DNA from 2 places in the Methylobacterium sp. 88A genome. Region 1 is predicted to be linked to the other one. Evidence: riboswitches for the same ligand, from Rfam matches in the RefSeq annotation. Region 1 holds a riboswitch; the other holds the start of a gene.
The links. A riboswitch is a leader RNA that binds a small molecule or an ion and turns the genes downstream of it on or off. The one in region 1 is predicted to bind fluoride.

Region 1 (8,201 bases):
CGGGCTTTGCCCTTACCTTGACCGTCAATGGAAAAGCTCGCGAGGTTTATCGCGATACCGCCGTGCCGGAGAGCCGTGGCTGCCCGCGGGGCTATCGGCTTTATGCAGTGGTCAGACAGTACGATGGTCTCGTCTCCTTTGCACCCGACATGACGCCAGGTATGGTCGCCATCGTCTCGGTCTATTCGATGGGTTTTGAGGGTCCGGACAGGCGTTTCATCGCTGTTCCAATTGGCAGTTAGCCCTCACGCCTGACGAGATCGCTCGGGTTTGCGCCGCGCCGGGCAATCAGCCTGCAACATTATGTTCCGGGGTTGAGGATTGCGAGCTTGACCAGAACATCCGCGTGCACGGCTTCTACTTCTCCGGTGCGCGCGACGCTCGGTGCGGCTTCCAGCATGGCTTTATAGGCTGTCGTGGCTGACGCCGCGCTGCCAGCGACAGTTCCGCCGCGCCGGCCCGTTGACACCCACTCCGGATCAACCGCGCCCCGCTCCAATTTTGAATGGCCTTCCGCACGGAGCGACGGTCGGCGCCTCCGGTTTCGCAACCGTTCTGACAGTTCCCGTAACTCCTCATCCCGATCGACCACCGGAGCCGAGACCCGGATGGCAAGATCCCCAAGGGACACTGCAGGCTCACCGGAATATGAACCCACCCGAAGAGCGACGGACATTAGTCCTGGCGCTGGACAGGCCGTTGGCCGCTCGGGAACGAGGTGACTACATAGGGGGCCGCGTTATTCGCGATCCCAAGCGAAGTGTCCGGCGCCTCCCGCATGAACCCGCATTTCCGCGGGAGGTCATGCGCGCGCAGGAGCGCCGGGATCGCCATGCCCCCGAAAGCCATGCGCCCGAAAACGGGACCGCGCATCAGCGATGGTATATCCTCGCGCGAAAGCGGTGACTGGCCGCGAGCCCGAGGATGAGGAAACAGCCATGACCGAGATCGACACCGCCACCCGGACGGAATTGGAAGCCGCGGTGTTCCGCCGCCTCGTGGCGCATCTGCAGACGCGCAGCGACGTCCAGAACATCGACCTCATGAACATGGCCGGCTTCTGCCGGAACTGTCTGTCGAACTGGATGAAGGACGCCGCCGACGAGCGCGGCCTCGGCCTCACCAAGGACGAGACCCGCGAGCGCGTCTACGGAATGCCCTATGAGGAATGGAAGCGGCTGAACCAGGCCGAGACCACGTCCGAGCAGCAGGCGGCCTTCTCGAAGGCCCAAGCCGAGCCGCACTAAGCTTCCGGTAAGCGTGATCGCTTAACCAGCCTCCTCCGGCGCATCCCACCCGATGCGCGTCAGATCAGGAATTGAGACGCTCATGGCCGCTTCCGCCGCACCCGCCGTCGATGCCTCCTCGGTTGCCGCCGACCAGCTCAAGAGCTTCATCGAGCGCATCGAACGCCTGGAGGAGGAGAAGGCCGGCCTCGCCGGCGACATCAAGGACGTCTATGCCGAGGCCAAGGGCACCGGCTTCGACGTGAAGGCCCTGCGCAAGATCATCTCCCTGCGCAAGAAGGACCATGCCGAGCGCCAGGAGGAAGAGGCGATCCTGGAGCTCTACATGCAGGCCCTCGGCATGGTGTAGGCCGACATCGCGGCGTGCCGGCCCAACCTTTCGCACATAGGGCAGGGCAATAACGACGATGCCTCAGCTCCTCGACACGCCCTCGCTTGCCGGCACGGCACACATCCTCCTCGTGGAGGATGACGACGGCATGCGGATGCTCGTCACCCGCCTGCTGCGGGAAAACGGCTACCGCGTCACCGGTTGCCGCAACGGCGGGGAGATGTGGCGGCTCCTGCCGGAGGGCGGCATCGATCTCGTCCTCCTCGACGTGATGCTGCCCGGCGCCTCCGGCATCGATCTCCTGCGGAGCCTGCGCGCGAAGAGCACGGTTCCGGTCATCATGGTCAGCGCCCGCAACGAGGAGGCGGATCGCGTGCTCGGCCTCGAATTCGGGGCGGACGATTACGTGGCCAAGCCGTTCGGACGGCCGGAACTGCTCGCCCGGATCCGCGCGGTTCTCCGGCGCTCCGCCATCGCCGCGACCGCGCCGGATGCGTCCCGCAGCGAGAGCGTGGCCTTCGACGGCTGGCGTCTCGACCTGCGCAGCCGCTCGCTCCGCGACCCCGAGGGCGCGGGCGTCGACCTGTCCGGGGCGGAATACGACCTGCTCCTGGTGTTCCTCGACCATCCGAACCGCGTCCTCGGCCGCGAGCAGATCCTGGAACTGTCCCGCGCCCGCCTCGGCTCGCCCTCGGACCGCAGCGTCGACACCCTGGTGAGCCGACTTCGGCGAAAGCTGGAGCCGCCGGACGGCCACACCGCGATCATCAAGACGGTCCGTGGCTCAGGCTACATCTTCAGCGCGACGGTCGAACGGAGGTGAGGCGCCTGCTCGCCTTCGTGCGCAGCCTCGAGGCGCGCACCATGGCCGTACTGCTCGTGGCCATCGTCGTCGTCCATGCCGGGGCATTGCTGCTCTATCGCCAATCGGCGGTCGCGGCCGCCGACGAGGCCTTCGCGCAGCAGCTCGGCACTCAGCTGGCTCTGGCGCGGGAAGGCCTGATCCGGCGGCCGGTGATGGAGCGCGACACGGAGGCGAGGGCACTGTCCTCGCCACATTTCGAGATCGGGTGGTCGAAGGCCCCGCCGATCCGCCCGCGGGAGCGTGACGATCCCATCCTCTGGTCGCTCAGGTCCCGCATCCTCGCCCTCCAGCCGAGCCTCGGCCCCGGACTCGTCCTCGCCATGGGGGAGGGGGAGGATGCGCTGCACGCGCAGGATCTGAGCGGGGCGCTCTCGCTGCCCGATGGCGGCACGCTGACCTTCCGTTCCGCCCATGCTCCGAACCTCGCCCGCCTGGGAGCCTGGGCTTTCGTCTCGACGGCGGTGGCGATCCTCGTCGGCCTCGCCGCCGTACTGCTGGTGCATCGGATCGCGAAGCCCTTGCGCAGCCTCACCCGAGCCACGGAAGCGATCGGCAACGGCCCCGTGGTCGCCGTGCCCGAGGCCGGCCCGGACGAAACGCGCGGAATCGCCCGCGCGCTCAATGCCATGCAGCACCGCATTCACGGACTGGTCTCCGAGCGGACTCAGGCACTCGCGGCCGTCTCCCACGATCTGCGCACGCCCATCGCCCGGCTGCGCCTGCGCATCGAGCGCCTGGCCGACGCCAAGGAGGGACAGGCCATGTCCGGCGACCTCGACGAGATGCAGGCCATGATCGACTCGACGCTGGCTTATCTGCGCGGCGATACGGACCCGGAGCCACGCCGGATCACCAACGTGGCGAGTCTCGCGATGAGCGTCGCCAATGCCGCCGCCGATGCCGGCCGGCCCGTCACGTATGACGGGCCCGGCAGGGCACTGTCGGAGGTTCGACCCGTCGCCCTGAGGCGGGCCCTGGAGAACCTCGTCGACAATGCCGTGCGCTATGGCGAACGAGCCGCCATGATCCTGGAAGTCGGCGAGGACGCGGTCGTCCTGAGGATCGAGGATGACGGCCCCGGTATTGCGCCAGAGGAGGTGGAGAGCGCGTTCGCGCCGTTCACGCGCCTGGAGGCCTCGCGCAATCGCCATACCGGCGGTACCGGTCTGGGCCTCACCATCGCCCGGCGCGCGATCCAGGCCGAGGGCGGCAATCTCACCCTGACCAACCGGGCCGAGGGCGGGTTGCGGGCCGAGCTGATCCTGCCGCGCGTGTAGGTCCAGGGCACGCCTGACACACTTCGTCACGAAGGCGGCGCGCGGGCGTCAAACGGTTTTTCCATCTCCTGGATCGACGCGGCGGAGCAGCCGCGCAACCACGGAGACACCGACCATGACACGCTTTGCACGCAGCCTCGCCGCCACCGGCATCCTCTTCGGCCTCGCGGTTCCGGCCCTGGCCATCGACGGGCACGGCAATGCCAGCAACCCCTCCGTCTCGGTCCCGAACACCGGGACCGTGTCGGGCGGCCCGGCCCATCGCGACGACCCGCGCGTTCAGGAATCCAAGGAGGTCGGACGTGACGGGAAGCCGCTGCATTCCGACAAGGATGGCCACGCCCACGGCCACAGCCACGACAAGAAGTGACGATCGGGCGGGAGGTGCGAGGCCGCCTCCCGCCGCTTCAACGCCGGGTGCGCGCCTCGCGCAGGGTGGAGCCGGGCTCGACGGCGCCGCCCTTCGAGACGGCGATGCGCTGCGACAGGTAGATGCCGTGATGGCCCGAACAGGCATAGGCGGCAAAGCACGCGACCGCCATGGCGACGCCGTGCGTGGCCCCGAACAGCTCGATCCCCATCAGCGTGCAGGCGAGCGGCGTGTTGGCGGCGCCCGCGAAAACCGCCACGAAGCCCAGCGCCGCCATCAGGTCGAGGGGCGCCCCCATCACTCCGCCAAGGGCATTGCCGAGGGCGGCGCCGATGAAGAACAGCGGCGTCACCTCGCCGCCCTTGAAGCCCGAAGCCAGGGTGACGACGGTGAAGAGTATCTTCCAGGCCCAGGACCAGGGATGGACCTCCGGGCCGAAGAAGCTCGCGATGCTCAAGCCTCCCGCATCCGGCGCGGTGACGCCGAGGCCGAGATAGTCACGGGTGCCGACCGCGTAGACGAGGCCGATCACCGCCAGGCCGCCGAGGACCGGGCGCAGGGGCGCGTAGGGAATCAGGCGCTTCAACCACCCGCCGAGGATGTGGTTGGCCTCGGCGAAGACGAGAGCCGCGAGCCCGAAGGCGACACCCGCGACGGCGACTTTCGCCAGTAGAATCGGATCGAGGGCGATGGGGCCGGTCGCATGCGCCAGATAGGCGATGCGGAACAGCGAATGGTGGATGCCCCAGGCCTGGCAGGCCCAGTCGCCGATGACGGCCGCGAGCAGGCTGGGGATCAGAGCGGCATATTCCACCCGGCCGATGGCCAGGACTTCGAGGGCGAAGACGGCCCCGGCGATGGGGGTGCCGAACACCGCCCCGAACCCTGCCGCCACGCCCGCCATCAGCACGATGCGCGTGCCCGCCGGATCGAGCCTGGCCAGGCGCCCGATGGCGCTGGCGAGGCTGGCGCCGAGTTGCACCGCCGTGCCTTCCCGGCCGGCGGACCCGCCGAAGAGATGGGTCACGACGGTCCCGAGGACGATCAGCGGCGCCATGCGCAGGGGAACGCCGCCACCGGGCTCGTGGATCTGATCGACCACGAGGTTGTTGCCGCCCTCCACGCCGCGCCCGACGCGGTGGTAGAGCAGGCCGATGGCAAAGCCCCCCACAGGCAGCAGGAACAGCAGCCAGGGATGCGTGAACCGGGCGCTCGTGGCGACGTCCAGGCACCAGAGAAAGGCCGCGCAGAGGGAGCCCACCACGACCGCCATCGGCACGAGGATCACCGCCCAGCGGGCGAACGCGATCGCCCAGGCCACGCGGACCATCGTGGCGCGCTTCAGATCGGCGATCCGGTTCTTGAAGGAGGCAGGCATGGTTCCACCGTCTTGCTGCGTGGCAAAAGGGTAGGAATCATCAGCCCTTATGGCGGTTCGGCTGAGTCTCTCTCACCGAACTCCCGCTGCGCCGTCGTACTCCGAGGGAGAACCGACCGTGATCGGGAGTTGTGTGAGGCACTCTTCACGCCCGGCAGAATCCATTGCCGCAGACTTCGTGTCCCGTGGCGGGCAACGCGTCAAGCCTGTTCCGCCCTCTGCGCACCCCATCGCCGCCGCCCGGGCGTCGGCCCCGACCCAAGTCGGAGGCCATCAGGTTAGCGAGGGTCAGCGCCCGGCAGCCACCGCGCGGGTGGACGAGCCGGTGAAGCGCGCGGCGGTGAGGTCGTCGCCTGGGCTACGTCCGGAGAAACGGCTGCGTACGCCGCTCTCCGCCTGGGCGACGAAGCCGGCCGGCGCGGCATCGGCGCGGGCGCGGGCCGGGGCGACGTGAACGGGAGAGGCGCGGCTGGCCGGCGCGGTCTCCGCGGCGGCCACCTCGAACAGGGCGCGCAGTTGCGTGCGGGCATCGGCATCCGCGGCGACGGGCCGGGCGAAACGGGTGGGCGCCGCGGTGACGGGCGGCGGCGCGGCCATCCCGGTGGGCGCGAGGCTCGCCACCTGAATGGCGGGACGCGGCGGCGGCAGGGGCATGGTGAGTGCGGCGGAGACGGCGGCGAATTCCGATGGCCGGCGCGGCGGCAGCGGCACGTCGATCGAACTCGCTTCCGCCTCGGCGGGGATCGCCGGCTTGGAGATGTCCTGAATCTTGGAGACGTCCCGAATCTCGGAGACGTCCTGGGTCAGGAGGCTCTGGGCATCGCGTCCGTCACGGCGCAGGAGAGCGCCCTTGAGGGCATCGGAGGCGGCCGGGGCGGCATAGGCCAGGGCCTCGCGGGTGCCCGACTGGTCGTCCGGATCGGCACTGGCCACGAGAACGGTGGGCTTTGCCCGGGCGCGGGCCGGAGCTTCGGGCGGCGGCGCGGGGGTCTTGGAGCCGCCACCGAAGAGGCTGGCGAAGAAGCCCTTGATGCTCGGGCCGTCATCCTCCTCCACCGTCGCGACCTGGGTCACGCCGAGCACGGTGCCGCCACGGGCGAGCACCTCCGCGCGGGCAAGCTCGTAGCCCGGCAGGGGCCGGTTGTCGGTGGGCAGGTGCACGGTCTTGCCGTCGGGAAACAGGCGCGCCAGCTGGTCGTGGCTCATGCGCGGCCATGAGCGGACGGAGCCGACGTCGAGATGGACGAAGGGCGAGCCGGCATGGGGATACCAGCCGACACCGCCGCGCTGCATCCGCATGCCGACGGCGCGCAGCTGGTCGATGGAGACATCCGGCAGGTAGAAATCCATTGCCTTGCCGAGCATGTGCTGGCTGAACTCGGCCACCGCACGCGACCGGCGGCGCAGCATGGCGTTGGTACCCGGTGACCGATAGGCCGAGACCACGGTGATCGGCTCCTGCGAGCCCACAGACCGGTAGGCCTCCCACACCGTGTCGAACAGGCGGGGATCCATCTTGGTGGGCTCGTCCAAGCGCCAGTCGCGCAGCATCCAGTTGAGCTGTTCCAACGCCGCCCGGTCGTAGCGCCCGTCACGCTTGAACGTGATCGTGGCGCTCTCCTTCGTATGGGTATGGTAGATCGAGAGAGTGCGGGTATCGCCGTTGGCGATCGCATCCTGCGTCCCTCGCGTGCCCGCGCCGAGCGCCAGGGCGATGCCCGACGCAGCGACGATCGAACGGCGCAGGCGGGGATGGGAGAAGGCGTCGCGGAGATAGCCCCGAAGGCGAGAGATCGGCTGGGTGGATCGGTCGGCCGGCTGGGCCTCTTCACGCAGCGGAATGCCCACGATCGTCCTCACCTCTGCCAGACCACGCGTTGGCGCGTGGATCATGGTGAACGCAAGGTTACCGAAAACCGTAAACGAAAGGTTCTCGGATCCTCAGCCATTCGCCGGTCGACACAACGGCTAGGTTTGAACCGTGGCGAAATCGTGCCGGCCCGCCGCCATGATTCAGCATCGACAAGAGCGGCGGCGCACATTCCTCGCCGCGTGACATTCGCGCAACGACACCGGTGGCTCGTTACCACCAGCCGCGGGAGACCGGGGCAGGGGCCGGTACCGGTCCCCACGGATCGACAGGGGCCACTTCGGCGGATCTGGCCGCCGGTGCCCTGACCGCCCGCACGGGATTGGCGCCGGAAGGGGCGGGGTGCGATGCGGCGCGGCGAACCTCCGGCGAAGCCCCGGCCGCGCCCGGCGCCGACGTCGAAGGCCGCGCCGCGACCTTGGCCGGCGCTTTCACCGGCGCCTTGGCGACGAGCAGGCTGCCCGGTGCGAGACCGAGGGCGATCTTCATGCGCGCATCGTGACCGTAGAGATCCGAAAACGTGCGTAGGGATCCGCGCTCGTCCGCATCGAGGGTGAAATAGGCGAGATGCACCGGCAGCTTCTCTGGCAGGCGGATGGTGCGCTCGCCCTTGCCGATGAGCTTCTTCAACCGCTCGCTCGACCACGCTTCGGGCAGGACCGAATCGGCGAACCGGAAGGGATCGTCCACGCGCACGCAGCCATGGCTCATCGCCCGCTGAGAAGCGGAAAACAGCGAACGGTTGGGCGTGTCATGCAGGTAGACGGCATGGTTGTTGGGGAAGAGGAACTTGATGAACCCGAGCGCATTCCGCTCGCCCGGCGGCTGGCGCACCGAGATGTTGCCGTTGCGATAGACAACCT
Region 2 (8,201 bases), 1.5 Mb from region 1:
AGATCCGGATCATGCCGGTCTCGGTCGCGACGACGCGATGCGAAGCGTTCATGTCGGCTCCTTCAGTGGACGGTGGACGAGGGGGCGGGCCGGGGCCCGACGGCCGGCGCGCGCCCCGACCGCGCCTCGCGCAAGGTCGCGCCGCCGGCGATGCCTGTCGCCGCCTTCGGGACGGCGATGCGCTGCGACAGGTAGATGCCGTTGTGGCCCGAGCAGAGGTACGCGAGGAAGCAGGCCACCGCGAGGTAGACCCCGTGCGTCGCGCCGAAGAGCTCGATGCCCATCAGCGTGCAGGCGAGCGGCGTGTTAGCGGCGCCCGCGAAGACCGCGACGAACCCCAGCGCCGCGAACAGGTCCACCGGCGCGCCGAGCAATCCGGCCAGGGCGTTGCCGAGCGCGGCCCCGATGAAGAACAGGGGGGTGACCTCGCCGCCCTTGAACCCCGCGCTCAAGGTCACGACCGTGAACAAGATCTTGAGGGCCCAGCTCCAGGGGTGCACGTCCGGACCGAAGAAGGTGTTGATGGTCATCCCGCCGGGGTCGGCCGCCGAGACGCCGAGCCCGAGGTAGTCGCGCGTCCCGAGGGCGTAGACGAGGCCGATCACGGCCAGACCGCCGATCACCGGGCGAAGCGGTCCGTACGGGACCAAGCGCTTGAGCCACCCGCCGAGGAGGTGGTTGGCCTCCGCGAACAGCAAACCGACGAGGCCGAACGCGACGCCGGCGACGGCGACCTTGGCGAGAAGCAGTGGATCGACGGTCAGGGCCTTCGCGCCGCCGGCGAGGAAGTCGACGTGGTAGAATCCGTGGTGGATGCCCCAGGCTTGGCAGGTCCAGTCGCCGACCACCGCGGCGAGGAGGCAGGGTACCAGGGCGGCATACTCGACGCGACCGACCGCGAGCACCTCCAGCGCGAACACCGCACCGGCGATGGGGGTGCCGAAGACCGCACCGAAGCCGGCGGCGATGCCCGCCATCAGGAGGACCCGGACCCCGGCCGCATCCACCCCGAAGAGCTTGCCAAAGCCGCTGGCGAGGCTTCCGCCCATCTGCACCGCAGTGCCCTCGCGCCCGGCCGACCCACCGAACAGGTGCGTGACGATGGTGCCGAGAAAGATCAGCGGCGCCATCCGGAGCGGCACGCCGCCGTCCGGATCGTGGATCTCCTCGACGATGAGGTTGTTGCCGGCCTCCACGCTCTTCCCGAACAGAAGATAGAGAAGACCCACGGCGAAACCGCCGACGGGAAGCAGGAACAGCAGCCAGGGATGGTCGAAGCGCGCCTCGGTGGCCGCGTCGAGGCTCCACAGGAAGGCGGCGCATAGGGTGCCCACGGCAACGGCCATCGGCAACAGGATGACCGACCAGCGCGCCACCGAGATGGCGTGCGACCGGCGTGTCCGCAGGAAGCCGGCTAGATCGAGGTCGTGGAAAAGGTTCCGGAACGACGCGCGCATGACTCCTCCAGTTCGCAAAAGCGCGAAAAGTAGGAGTCATCAGCCGCATCAGGGATCGGCGGTTCGGCTCAAAGCCCGGCAGACACCATTACCGTGCTGGGCTTATTCGCGATTGCCTCAAGGCGGTCAATCCCGGGGGATCGATGGAGGTCGGGCGCCACGAAATCCGCGAACGGGTCGGCCAGCGGTGATAGGAGCGGGCGAGCCAACCCCGGGGACCCATTCATGACCATCTCGTGGCTCGGTGCCCTGATCACCTTCCAGGTGACCTTCACCGAACTCTTCATCGCCGCCTCGGTGATGCTGACCGGCGCCTACCGGTTCGGATGGCGGAGCATCCTTGCCGGCTCCGTCGTCGGCGCGCTCGCCGTTGCCGCGCTCGCGGTCGCCCTTCGCTCGGCGGCCTACCTTCTGGCGCTGAACGTGATCGATTGGATCTCGGCGGTCCTGCTTCTCGGCTTCGGCCTCTACCTCGCCTACGAGTTCGTCGACGGGTATTCGAAACGGCGCGCGGGAGATGCGGCCGCGTCGGTGGATGGGCACTGGAACCGCCCCCTGAACGCGGCGGGCCTCGGCGTCGCGGCATGGGCCCTCGTCGCCGAGGGGTTGGAGATCCTCGTGGTCTGGCTCGGCGTGACGCTACGCGAAGGCGCGGGGACCGCAACGCTCGGCGTCGGTCTCGGCCTGGCCGTCGTCGTCGGAGCGGGGCTCGTCCTTGGCGGGACCGGGGTCTACCGGAACGTGACGCCCTACGTCCTCGACGGTGTCGCCGCCGTCATGGTGCTGGGTTACGGCGCCTACTTCACGTCGCTTGCCATCATGCAATCCTAAGCGGTCGAGCGAGACATTGACGCAAGCCTCCGTGGTCGCCTCGGTCGAACATCCACCGATCCGACAGCTGGTTCTGGTCAGGCACGGCGAGAGCCGGGCGAACGCCGAAGGCCTGTTCACGGGGATGATCGACGCGCCCCTGACCGAGAGGGAGCGACGGGAAGCCGAGGCGGCCGGATCGCGCCTCGGACGGGAGGGCTTCCGGTTCGACGCGGCATTCACCTCGACCCTGTCGAGGGCCATCGACACCGCGCGCCTGGCGCTCGATGCCCTCGGTCAGCCCGCGCTGGTCCCCGACCGCACCGCAGCCCTGGACGAGCGCGATTACGGCGACATGAGCGGGCTCGACAAGGCGACCGCCGCCCTGCGTTTCGGGCCGGAACGGATCGAGGGCTGGAGGCGCTCCTATGCGGGTACTCCGCCCGGGGGCGAGAGCCTCCGCGACACCGTTGCCCGGGTGGTGCCCTTTTACCTGAGGCATATCCAGCCGGCGACGATGCGGGGTCCGACGCTGGTCGTCGCCCACGGCAACTCGTTGCGGGCCCTGGTGATGGCCCTCGAAGGATTAGGGCCGAACGCGATCGAATCTCTCAAACTCGCGACCGGATCAATTCGGATCTACGGGTTCGGGCTCGACACGGCCATCGTTTCGCGCTGGCTGATCGGCTAGCGGACGACTGCTTCCGGGTCCAGCGCGCGTTACCTTGAGCGGCGAAATTGGGTCGGGTACTGACCGCCTGCTCCACGGCCGGGTCGGGTGGATTTCTGCCCGTCCGGTTTAGGATTTAAAAGATAGAAAAGCTGACGCTGGCTTTGAGAGCGGCGCAAGGCAGCCTCGCGCCTTCAACGAACCTTCACGTCCGATCATCCCGAAGGTCTCTACTTCGAGGGCGGTCAGACCAGAGAAGGCCCGGTGGTTACAACACCCTGGAAGCGGGATTACTCATGAGCCTTGGGGGGCTCCTGGCCGACATCGGACATCGTCCCGGCCTGGCGTTGAGGGGGAACCATCAGAAGGCGTGGCTCGACGACCTCCTGCATAGGCTCGCCATGGGCCTGCTCTGAGCGCCACGGGCGTCTCGCACGCGCGACCCTACTGCAGCGGAGTGAACGGGCTCATAGTGGCCACCGTCGGGGCCGGGAGCGGCACGTCGACGGAGCAGCGCAAGCCTTCGGACGCGAAGTCGAGGGCGAGCTTTCCGTCGAGCTCCCGCTCGATGCTCACCGCGATGAGCCGGGTGCCGAAACCGCGCCTCGTTGGCGGCGGCGACGCCGGACCCCCGTCCTCAACCCAGTCCAGCCGCAATCGCCTCGCACCGCCTTCGGTCCTGACCACGCGCCAGGTCACGCGGATCTCGCCGTCCGGCACCGAGAGGGCTCCGTGCTTGGCGGCGTTGGTGACGAGCTCGTGCAACGTCATCCCGAGGGAGAGGACGTGGCGCGGCGGCAGGTCCACATCGGGTCCGTCCACGACGAAGGTCGCGTCGCCACCCCGGTAGGGACCGAGCTCGTTCTCCAACACCGCCCGCAAGGGGGCGCCCGACCAGTCGTCCCGCGTCAGGAGGTCGTGGGTCTTCGACAGGGCGAGGATGCGCGCCTCAAGCCGCTCGCCTGGCGCCTCGCCGCCGCGCGTCGATTGCCGTGCCAGGGCCTGGACCGTGGCGAGGGTGTTCTTCACGCGATGGTTCAACTCGTGCAGCATCGTCACCTGACGCTCCTGCATCGCGCGACCGTTGCGGACCTCGTCGCGAAGGTCGGCCTCGTTGCGTTGAAGGCTTCCGGCCATCGCGTCGAGCTTGCTGCCGAGGCGGCCGAACTCGTCGGCGCCGTCCAACCCGGTCCGGGCGGCGAGGTCTCCGGCCTGCCATTTCGATGCCGTCCGGAGCAGGCGGTCGAAGGGGCGCCGGATGAAGGCGCGCCCCGCCAGGAACGCGGCGGCGACGGCCAGAACCGCACCCAGCGCGATCAGCACCACGCCCCTGCGGGTGGCGGCGTCCACGTCCGCGAAGGCAATCTGCCGGTCGCGGCCGACCGTCACCCAGGCCGAAGACGCCGCGCCGCCGGGCTTGGCATTGGCGAGGATGCGTTCGCGTCCGTCGATGCCGAAGTCGACGCGGACACCCTCGCCACGACTCATCACGATGCGCTGTCGATCCGGCGGCACCGGTTTTCCGACCCAACCAGTCCCGTCGGGATAGCGAACCAGGATGATGCCTTCCTGGTCCGCCACCGTCACGGACGTGCTGGGAAGTCTCAGGTTGCGCCTAAGGTAACCGTCGAGCCACCCGAGGTCGACGGCGACGGCGAGCACGCCGACCGTGCGCCCCTCCGCGTCGGGCAGCGCTTGGGCGAAGTGCAGCGAGTCCCTGCGGGAGGCATTGCCGCGAGCATAGGTCCCCATCACGAACGTGCCCTCGGCGACGGCGCGACGCTGGTAGACCCGGTCGGGTACGGCGTAGGAGCCGGGCGCGGACCCGAGGCTGTTGCACACGACGGTCCCGTCCGACCGGGTCAGCGCGAACACCGCGAATTGCGGATTGTCGCGCACGGCCCGGCGGAGGTACTCGGTGCAGCCCGAGGGCTCCATCGCCCGGACCGCCGGGTCCTGAGCCAGGAAGTTGAGGGCTTGGCGGGCCGACTCCGCGACCTGCGAAAGGTCCTCGGCGACGGTCCGGGCCGTCGCCATCGTATCGGCGCGCACGACCTCGTCGCGCGAGGTGCGCAAGGCGTGCTCGTTGTAGCCCTGGATCGCCAATGCGGGCGCGAGGGCAAGCAGCACGAGGAGCAGGATGCGGGTCGTCAGGGACATGGGGCGCCGGCCGCTTCCGGAAGGGTGAAGCGGAAGGTGGTGCCCTGGTCGGGAGAACTCACGACGGTCAATTCGCCGCCTTGGCGCTCCACGAGGTCGCGGCACAGCAGAAGCCCCAACCCGCTCCCGCGCTCGCCCGCCGTCCCGTTCGTCGTGCTGCGCCGGTCGAGCCGGAACAGGTCGGCCACCTTTCCGGCGGGCATACCGACACCGGTATCAGAGACCGTGATCTCAATGCCGCTCCCGGTCCGCTGGCCGGCGACCGTGATGGTGCCGCCCGGCAGGGTGAACTTGACCGCGTTGCTCACGAAGTTGCGCAGGACAGTAGCCAGCATGTCCCGCTGCGCGCGGACCGTGGTCCCCCGGCAGTCGATGGACAGGGTCAGACCCTTGTCGGCAGCCGCCTCGGCGGCGCCCTGCATCACTTCCGCCCCCACCGTGCCGAGGGCGACGTCGGTAATCGTCACCGCCATCGTGTCCATCTGCAGGCTCGCCCAGGAGAACAGGCTCTCCAGCAGGGCGTAGGCTTGCGTGGCGGCGTCGTTGATGCCCTTGGCACGACGCTCGATGGAGGCGTGGTCCCGCGTCGCCACCGCCTTCCCCAGGACCTCCGACAGGCCGAGCAGCGACTGGAACGGGTTGCGCAGGTCGTGGGCGATGATCGAGAACAGCAGGGTCTTCTGCCGGTTGAGGGTATCGAGCTCCAGCGACTTCGCCTCGGCCTCGCGCCGAGCCTCGTCGAGCTTCGCCTGGAAGCCGCGGCGCGCCTCAGCGTACCGGATCGCCCGAGCCAGGCTCGACGGCGTCGCCTCCGCCTTGGCGAGGTAGTCGAGGGCGCCGGCCCGCATCAGCCGGAATGCCAGGTCCTCGTCCGCCTCGCCGGTCAGCATCAGCACGGCGTGACCCTCGCCCGGGAGGGCGAGGAGCGAGGCGAGGAGGTCGAAGGTGTCGACGTCCGGCAGGCGGTAGTCGAGCAGGATGCAATCGAACGCGCCCTCCCGCGCCAGCCGCAGCCCGGTCGTGCCGTCGGGCGCCTCGGTCAGGTCATGCTTCAAACCCGACTTCTTCAGGGCGCGGCGCACGGACGTCCGGTCGACGTCGTCGTCGTCGATCAGCAGGATGCGGGTGGGGGATTCCACGTGTCTGCCGAGCGCTATTGCGGGAACTCGACCACCTTCCAGAAGTGCTCCAGCATGGAGACCGCCTCCATGAAGGTGTTGGCCGGATCGCGCTTGACGATGTAGCCGGCCACGTTGTGCCCGTAGGCCCGCATGCGGTCCTCGTCCGCCTTCGAGGTGGTGATCATGAACACCACGGCGGTGCGTAGGTCCTCGTCGGCCCGGATCTCCTCCAGGAACTCGATGCCGTTCATGCGCGGCATGTTGAGATCGAGCAGGATCAGGTGGGGCTTCGGGAGCTTCTCCTTGCCGTTCTGGCCGCGCAGGTACTCCAGCGCCTCGATGCCGTCGCGGGCGACCGTGATCGGGTTACCGATCTTGCTCTTCTTGAAGGCACGCTTGAGCCCCTGAACGTCGACCTCGTCGTCGTCGACCAGCAGCAGGTTAACCGTCGAACCCATCAGCCCCCCCCTTCGCGCCGTCCCGCGGCCACGTGAAATGCACCGAGAGGCCACGCCCCTCCCGGCCTTCGTTCAGCCAGACCTTGCCACCCTGGCGCTCGACGAGTTTCCTGACGATGGCCAGACCCATGCCGCTGCCCTCGACCTCGTCGCGGGGCCTCAGGGTCTGGAACATGCCGAACACGCGCTCGCGGAACTGCTCCGGGATGCCGGCACCGTCGTCCGTGACCACGAACTCTACCATATCGCCCATCGGGTGCGCATCGACGCGGACACGACCGTCCCCCGGATGGTCGTGATGCTTGATCGCGTTGCCGATCAGGTTCTGGAGCGCCTGGGTGAGCGGGGCCTTCGCCGCGTTCAGCGTCGGCAGGTCGTCGGCGGCGACGATCTCGAACCCGTCGGGTGGGCTCACCAGCACGGCGAGTTCGTCGACGAGGGCCTTGGTGTCGACCTGCGTGAAGGCCACGTCGGCACGTCCGGCCCTTGAGTAGGCCAGCAGGTCGTCCAGCAGGCTCTCCAGGCGCTGGACCCGGCTCTTGAGGAGCTCCATGTTGGTTTGGACGTCGCCTGTCAGGGCACCTTCGAGGTCCTCCTCGATCCAGCCGACGAGGTTCTCGATGCCGCGGAGCGGCGCCTTGAGGTCGTGCGAGGCGACGTAGGCGAACTGCTCCAGTTCCTCGTTCGTGCGGCGCAGGTCGCGGGCCTTGCCGGCCAGACGTGCCTCCATGCGCTTGCGGTCGGTGATGTCCGTGTTGGTCCCGTACCAGCGGATGACTCGCCCCTCCGCATCGCGAAACGGGTTGGCGAGCGAGAGGAACCAGCGGTACTCGCCGGTGGCGCTGCGGAGGGGGAAGGTGTCGTTCCACGGCTCGCCGGCCTTGAAGGCGTGCGAGATCCGCTCGACGACCCGGTCAACGTGATCGGGATGGTGGACGGCCTTCCAGCCCCATCCCTTCATGGAATCGATAGTCGTGCCCGTGTAGTCGTACCAGCGCTGATTGTACCAGAAGATGTCGCCATTCGCGTCCGCGATCCAGGCCATCTGCGGCAGGGTGTCTGCGAGGTTGCGGAAGTCGGACGCGTCCGGAGCGGTCGGCGTCGGCGCCACGGCGTCTGTCATGGCGTTTCCCTTGTTTGGTGGCTCACCGGCGTCCGCTCGCGGTCGAACGTGTAGAGCACGTCTTTTCGCGTCCTCGGTGCCCTTGTCCACCCGCGTCGGTGATCCGCATCAAGGGATCCACCGGAGGATCCCATCGCACGACGACCGCGCCTGTCTCGGCCGGCTCGGTCCCCCAGGCGGCGGACAATGTCCGTCCTGGCTGCGGCGGGTTCGATAACGCAAGTGCCGCTCCAGCCATGCGACGGAAACGCGGAGTGTCGGCGGCCTAGACCGAAACCGGATCGCCCGGGAAGGCCGCGGCGACGCATGCGCCCTCGGGTCCGTCATTCGGCAGCCTCCGGGGCCGGGGCGGCGGTCCGTCCGGCGCGTCGCCGGCCGGCGAGCTCGACGGGGGGCAGCCCG

Region 2: linked by a shared signal. The riboswitch ahead of A3OM_RS0106520 (voltage-gated chloride channel family protein) and the one ahead of A3OM_RS0113825 (voltage-gated chloride channel family protein) in region 1 are both predicted to bind fluoride.

The regions. Positions count from the first base shown of each region.
Region 1 is NZ_AQVT01000001.1:2,862,883-2,871,083, reverse strand. It holds gene A3OM_RS0113860 (DUF2259 domain-containing protein) at 1-242, shown strand, start outside; gene A3OM_RS0113850 (DUF1244 domain-containing protein) at 939-1,247, shown strand; gene A3OM_RS0113845 (DUF2312 domain-containing protein) at 1,330-1,596, shown strand; gene A3OM_RS0113840 (response regulator transcription factor) at 1,655-2,401, shown strand; gene A3OM_RS0113835 (ATP-binding protein) at 2,398-3,720, shown strand; gene A3OM_RS0113830 (hypothetical protein) at 3,836-4,090, shown strand; gene A3OM_RS0113825 (voltage-gated chloride channel family protein) at 4,128-5,468, opposite strand; fluoride riboswitch at 5,493-5,646, opposite strand; gene A3OM_RS0113820 (DUF882 domain-containing protein) at 5,757-7,361, opposite strand; gene A3OM_RS24005 (L,D-transpeptidase family protein) at 7,552-8,201, opposite strand, start outside.
Region 2 is NZ_AQVT01000001.1:1,356,072-1,364,272, forward strand. It holds gene A3OM_RS0106515 (DUF190 domain-containing protein) at 1-52, opposite strand, end outside; gene A3OM_RS0106520 (voltage-gated chloride channel family protein) at 63-1,457, opposite strand; fluoride riboswitch at 1,481-1,559, opposite strand; gene A3OM_RS0106530 (hypothetical protein) at 1,683-2,288, shown strand; gene A3OM_RS0106535 (2,3-bisphosphoglycerate-dependent phosphoglycerate mutase) at 2,305-2,958, shown strand; gene A3OM_RS0106545 (HWE histidine kinase domain-containing protein) at 3,382-5,097, opposite strand; gene A3OM_RS0106550 (hybrid sensor histidine kinase/response regulator) at 5,088-6,236, opposite strand; gene A3OM_RS0106555 (response regulator) at 6,251-6,676, opposite strand; gene A3OM_RS0106560 (PAS domain-containing sensor histidine kinase) at 6,660-7,799, opposite strand; gene A3OM_RS0106565 (mechanosensitive ion channel domain-containing protein) at 8,123-8,201, opposite strand, start outside.